Linked DNA regions of Chroococcidiopsis sp. TS-821. Each later gene encodes a partner of the first gene's protein in a complex. Links are inferred from orthologs where the notes say so. Each region holds a gene or a part of one and is shown in the gene's direction. Other genes may lie near its edges.

The links.
Region 2: the proteins of arsC (region 1) and trxA are in contact, whole or in part, in an NMR structure (PDB 2IPA), measured with the Bacillus subtilis proteins. The link is inferred for Chroococcidiopsis sp. TS-821 from one-to-one orthologs.

What each region holds. Positions count from the first base shown.
Region 1 is NZ_MVDI01000001.1:299,501-302,761, reverse strand. Bases 202-3,133 are described here. They hold arsC (arsenate reductase, glutathione/glutaredoxin type), read left to right. Parts: upstream 202-1,426; coding sequence 1,427-1,840; downstream 1,841-3,133. Other genes in these bases: B1A85_RS01420 (FAD-dependent oxidoreductase), read left to right, coding at 1,855-3,133; arsH (arsenical resistance protein ArsH), read left to right, coding at 647-1,324; arsB (ACR3 family arsenite efflux transporter), read left to right, coding at 202-573. Also shown: more of arsB, read left to right, coding at 1-201; more of B1A85_RS01420, read left to right, coding at 3,134-3,195. UniProt on the Bacillus subtilis protein: Catalyzes the reduction of arsenate [As(V)] to arsenite [As(III)]. In vitro, can dephosphorylate para-nitrophenyl phosphate (pNPP).
Region 2 is NZ_MVDI01000001.1:1,241,102-1,244,396, forward strand. Bases 1-2,966 are described here. They hold trxA (thioredoxin), read left to right. Parts: upstream 1-1,304; coding sequence 1,305-1,628; downstream 1,629-2,966. Other genes in these bases: B1A85_RS05655 (GuaB3 family IMP dehydrogenase-related protein), read left to right, coding at 1-828; B1A85_RS05670 (LOG family protein), read left to right, coding at 1,973-2,966. Also shown: more of B1A85_RS05670, read left to right, coding at 2,967-3,040. UniProt on the Bacillus subtilis protein: Participates in various redox reactions through the reversible oxidation of its active center dithiol to a disulfide and catalyzes dithiol-disulfide exchange reactions.

The sequences.
Region 1 (3,261 bases):
GCTGCAAATGATTTAACTGTACCTTGGCAAACTATTGTCTTATCGGTACTAATTTATGTTGGTTTACCTTTAGTTGCTGGAATGTACAGCCGCCACTGGATTTTCAAAAATAAAGGTAGAGAATGGTTTGAGCGTAAGTTTCTCAAATATTTAAATCCTGTTGCAATTACTGCATTACTCGTTACTTTGGTATTGCTATTTTCCTTCAAAGGCGACCTTATTGTTAACAATCCACTGCACATCTTACTGATTGCTGTACCGCTGTTTATTCAAACAAATTTCATTTTCTTGATTACATACGTTGCAGCGTTGAAAATGAATTTGTCATACGAAGATGCTGCACCAGCGGCGTTAATTGGTGCGAGTAATCATTTTGAAGTGGCGATCGCCACAGCGGTCACCCTTTTTGGTTTAAATTCAGGTGCAGCCCTTGCCACAGTAGTCGGTGTACTTATTGAAGTACCCGTAATGTTGATGTTAGTGGAATTTTGTAAGCGAACCGCCGCCTGGTTCCCCAGAGAACCTGAAAAAGCAACTTTAAGAGATCCGCGTTGTGTTAGTGCTTATAAGTAATTACGTAATTTTCTAGAGGTACTTAGAGAATAACAATTACCAATTACCGAGTACCGATTACCAATGAGCGACTATGCCGACATTTAACCACAAACCACGCATTTTATTTTTGTACGGTTCTTTACGCGATCGCTCTTACAGTCGTTTGTTAGCAGAAGAAGCTGCGAGAATTATCGAGGAATTTGGTGCAGAAGTGCGATTTTTCGATCCGCGCGAGTTACCAATTTACGCCAGCGTTCCCGAGACACATCCTAAAGTCCAAGAACTGCGAGAATTAAGTTTATGGTCAGAAGGACAAGTTTGGTCAAGTCCTGAAATGCACGGTAATATTACCGGCATCATGAAAAACCAAATTGACTGGATTCCTCTAAGTTTAGGCGCAGTTAGACCAACACAAGGTAGAACTTTGGCTGTGATGCAAGTCAGCGGCGGTTCGCAGTCATTTAATGCCGTCAACACACTGCGAATCTTAGGGCGATGGATGCGGATGTTTACGATTCCCAATCAATCCTCAGTTGCAAAAGCGTATCAAGAGTTCAACGACGACGGAACAATGAAAGATTCACCATATCGCGATCGCGTTGTTGATGTCATGGAAGAACTCTATAAATTCACCTTACTACTGCGCGACAAAGTTGATTATCTCACCGACAGATACAGCGAACGCAAAGAAAAAGCGGCAAAAGAAGTTATTCAAATTGCCAATAGCGCATTAGAAGTCAAGACGAATAACCAGCGATCTAGCCCCTAAATTCCTTAGAGATGAGGGACTTTGAACCAAACTCGGATTCTATCCTTTGTGACCTTTGCGGTTCGTTCAAAGAAAATCTAACAACTCAACTAGGATGACGATATGAAAAAAGTCATGTTTGTATGCAAGAAAAACTCGCGCCGTTCGCAAATGGCAGAAGGATTTGCCCGTACCCTCGGAGAAGGTAAAATTGCCGTCACAAGTTCCGGCTTAGAAGCAAGTGCTGTCGATCCGACAACTGTAGAAGTCATGTCAGAAGTTGGCATCGATATTAGCAATCAAACATCCAAACCTTTAAGCGATTTTAATCCTGAAGATTACGATGCCGTTATTTCCTTATGCGGCTGTGGTGTTAACTTACCCGAAGCATGGGTACTGCGGGAAGTCTTTCAAGATTGGCAACTCGACGATCCAGAAGGCGAATCAGTCGAGAAGTTTCGCGAAGTGCGCGAACAAGTCAAAGAAAGAGTCGAAAAACTGATTGCATCTCTCAGCAGCAAAACTACTGCACAGTAACTATCCTTAAATCCATGATACTTATTATCGGTGGTAGCGACGCAGGTATTAGTGCGGCGTTGCGGGCGCGGGAGTTGGATTCTACAGTTAATTTAACAGTTGTTGTCGCGGATAGTTTTCCGAACTACAGCATTTGTGGATTACCGTTTTTCCTGAGTGGTGAAGTTCCAGATTGGCGAAACTTAGCGCATCGCACAACCGAGGAAATTACACGCGAAGGCATTCAGCTGCTACTCGATTGTACAGCTCAGACGATCGATCCGCAGCAAAAAATTGTCACCGTTGTCGATCGCGAAATGCGATCGCGCAATTTAAACTACGATCGCCTAATTATTGCTACAGGTGCGGTATCAACTCGACCGCAAATTGCTGGACTCGATCTTCCTGGCGTTTTTTTGTTGCACTCGATGGCAGATAGCTTTGCCATTCATCAATATTTAACCACCGAACAACCACAATCCGTCGCGATTATTGGCGGTGGATACATTGGTTTAGAAATGGCTGATGCTTTGACGCACCGAGGTATCGCTGTTACGGTGATTGAACATTCAGAAACAGTGATGAAAACTGTTGACCCTAGTTTAGGTCAAATTATTCAGGAAGAACTACAGCGTCATAACATTACAGTTGTCAATGGTGTGGCAATTGAGACAATTGAAGCGAAAGGAACGCAGTTATTAGTCAAAGGCGAAAACTATCATACAACTGTTGATATGGTGTTAGTGGCTGTCGGCGTCAAACCTAACACTGAACTTGCCAAAACGGCTGGCGTGGCTTGCGGTATCAAAGATGCAATTCAAGTCACGCGAAAAATGGAAACAAGCGTTCCAGATATCTATGCAGCAGGCGACTGTGTTGAAACTTGGCATCGAATTTTAACTGAATCCACCTATCTACCGCTAGGAACCACCGCACACAAACAAGGGCGAATTGCTGGTGAAAATGCAGTAGGTGGAAATCAAGAATTTGCGGGAACGCTAGGTACGCAAGTAGTGAAGGTTTTTGATTTGGCGATCGCGCGGACTGGTTTACGCGATTCTGAAGCCCAAAATGCAGGAATAGACGCAGTTACCGTCGAGCTAGAAACATGGGATCGTAAAGTTTATTATCCTCACGCGCACAAACTCCGAATTCGCGTGACCGGCGATCGCCATACTGGGCGTTTACTAGGCGCGCAAATTGTTGGTCATTATCAAGGAGAAGTCGCCAAACGAATTGATATTTTTGCGACTGCTTTATTTCACGGTATGAAGGTGGATGAATTAAATCAACTCGATCTCAGCTACACGCCTCCGTTTAGTAGCCCTTGGGACCCCGTACAAATGAGCGCGCAAGCTTGGGTTAAGGCACAATAATCATTAAATAGGTCAAATTAAGCGTAAGTTACAGGCTGGTGAATGGTCATTGGTTATCGGGAAGAA
Region 2 (3,295 bases), 940 kb from region 1 along the record:
CCTGTTAAACCCGAACTCATCACGCAACGCATTCAAGAAATCAAACAACAAGGCGGTATTGCCGCAGTCAGTGCTACCCCAGCGGGCGCAAGTAAATATGGCTCGATTGTCGCGAATGCAGGTGCTGATTTGTTTTTTGTTCAAGCAACAGTGGTTTCTACGGCACATTTATCACCGGAATCAATGGCTAACTTGGATTTAGCTGAATTCTGCCGCGAAATGCCCATGCCAGTAGTATTGGGAAATTGCGTAACGTATGAAGTGACGCTCAATTTAATGAAAGCTGGTGCAGCAGCTGTGCTTGTGGGAATTGGCCCTGGCGCTGCGTGTACCTCACGGGGTGTTCTGGGTGTAGGTGTACCGCAAGCAACGGCGATCGCCGACTGTGCCGCTGCGCGCGATGATTACCATCGAGAAACGGGTAATTATGTTCCGGTGATTGCTGATGGTGGTTTGATTACTGGCGGTGACATTTGTAAGTGTATCGCCTGCGGTGCTGATGGCGTGATGATTGGATCTCCCTTCGCACGCGCAGCTGAGGCTCCTGGACGCGGTTTTCACTGGGGTATGGCAACACCTAGCCCTGTATTACCTCGTGGCACTCGCATTCGAGTTGGTACGACGGGTACGTTAGAACAAATTCTCCGCGGTCCTGCACAGCTTGATGACGGAACGCATAATTTTTTAGGCGCTTTAAAAACTAGCATGGGTACGCTGGGGGCTAAGAATCTTAAAGAAATGCAGCAAGTTGAAGTTGTGATTGCCCCTTCGCTGTTAACTGAAGGAAAGGTTTATCAAAAAGCACAACAGTTAGGCATGGGCAAGTAGATCTACTTGGGTAAAACGCCTAATAAAGTCTGCAGGAATTGTTAAGTAAATTCGGAAAAAAGCTAACCTGTCGCCTACAATAGAAAAAGCGGAGACGCATGTTTCCGTTCACTCCTCACACCACACTCCGCTCGGACTCCTGTTCGGGCGGTTCCTTATTATTAGGAGCTAGCAATGAGTTAACAGTAGCTAGAGTGACTAGTAAGAGTGTAGGTAATCGAGTTTTGAATGCGTAAATTTTGAGTTTTGATTCTTCTATGAGTGTTTGAGTTGTGGAAAGCCCTCTGGCGTTTTGAATTAAAGAGATTTTCAACTCAGCACCCATTACTCTCTTGCACTCCTGCTCGCCAGTCTACTTCTATGGGTATAACCACTTAAGATCTATCTAAATATAGACCGTTGATAAAGCAGAACGCAGCATACGGCTATGGTAGAATTTCAGCAAAGTAAGAGATATAGCTTAAGGATTTCTAGGCATGTCAGTAGCCGCACAAGTTACAGACTCGACGTTTAAACAAGAAGTACTCGAAAGCGATGTTCCAGTTCTAGTGGACTTTTGGGCACCTTGGTGTGGTCCGTGCCGGATGGTAGCTCCGGTGGTGGATGAAATTGCGCAGCAATACGACGGTCAGGTGAAAGTTGTAAAACTTAACACAGATGAAAACCCAAATGTTGCTAGTCAATACGGTATTCGCAGTATCCCAACGTTAATGATTTTTAAGGGTGGGCAACGAGTCGATATGGTTGTTGGTGCAGTTCCTAAGAGTACTTTGTCTAACACGCTGGAAAAGTATTTGTAAACTTGCCTATAGGCAAATAACTTGTCGTTTAGCAGTGCTGCACCTGAAGTGAACTGTTAAAGTAAAGTAAGTTGTATTTCGCTCAAATACCATGCTTAGAAGTGCTATTGAGCTTTATTTGAGCGAATCAAATAGTGTATGTTATGCGATCCTGCGTGGTGAGAGCTAAAGATAAAGTTCTCTGCTACCATATTGTTGTCTTTTGACCTCAGCCTTACAGCAGAACAGCGTAAGGCGATCGCCAAATGCGCAAAATAGCAATATTAAAAAATTATGAAGCTACGGCTTGACAAATAACCCCCAAAATATCGATAAAATAGAGTGCCACTTGTGCGGAAGCACTCATGACCTCATCTTCGCATTTTCCATCATTAGAGTCCCTCGAATCAGACCTGGCTGACTTGCTTGAAAAGCTGCCGCATCATAAGCATCGGCAACTAATTCAGTACGCGCTGGCAACAGTCGTCAAGCTAGCCAATAGTGACATCGAACGCCTTGATTGGAAAATCTTATCAGCCTCATTAGCTGACATGGAGCAAGGCTTCAATATTTTTTACCCGTACCGACACGTGCGCAAAGTAACGATTTTTGGCTCAGCGCGCACATCACCAGAAGCACCCGAGTATCGCATGGCGTTTGATTTTGCACGATGTGTGACGCAGTTAGGCTTTATGGTGATGACGGGAGGTGGCGGTGGAATCATGCAAGCAGGGAATGAAGGTGCTGGGCGAGAAAACTCGTTTGGGTTAAACATTCAATTGCCGTTTGAACAAGAAGCGAATCATGTTATTCAAGGCGACGGAAAGCTGATTCATTTTAAGTACTTTTTTACCCGCAAACTATTTCTACTGCGTGAAAGTGATGCGATCGCGCTTTTTCCTGGTGGGTTTGGTACGCAGGATGAAGCTTTTGAGTGCATGACGCTGAGTCAAACAGGTAAGTTTGGTCCAGTACCTGTCGTGTTAATCGATCGCCCAGGAGGCGACTATTGGCGGGCTTGGAATGAGTATATCGATAAGCACCTCCGCCAACAAGGTTTAATCAGTCCCGAAGACGACAGCTTATACACAATTACAGATAATCTGGAAGTTGCTTGTAATGCGATTACGCGGTTTTACCAGGTTTATCACTCTAGCCGCTATGTAGGTGACAAACTCGTGATTCGGATGAAAACAGATATCTCGGATGCGGATGTCGAAACGTTGAATACTAACTTTAGCGATATTCTTGTAAAGGGACGCATCGAAAAAAGCAAAGCTTTACCCCAAGAAGCCCAAGATGAAACTGCTGAACTACCCCGCTTAGTTTTGTATTTTAATCAGCGAGATTTGGGGCGTCTCTATCAGATGATTGCAACTATCAATGAAATGGGTACTCCTTCACCTGTAGAAGCGCATCCAGAGCGAAAATGAGTATTCGTTCGCTCGTGTCGCATCCTTTTGAAGACTGATGATGCCTAAGATTAGTTAATTGGTAATAAAAGTAAATATATTACTGATTACCAGCTGTATGTAGTTGCAGGGGATTTTTCAATCAGAAAGTCTAACACAATGCGATCGCGCATACCTCAGCGTAAGTTGCCACAATAGATAGGGAGGGCGATCCATTGCAGCGGGCATTAATGATAGGCAATGCGATCCCTGACCCTAACCTCTAATCTCTGAATT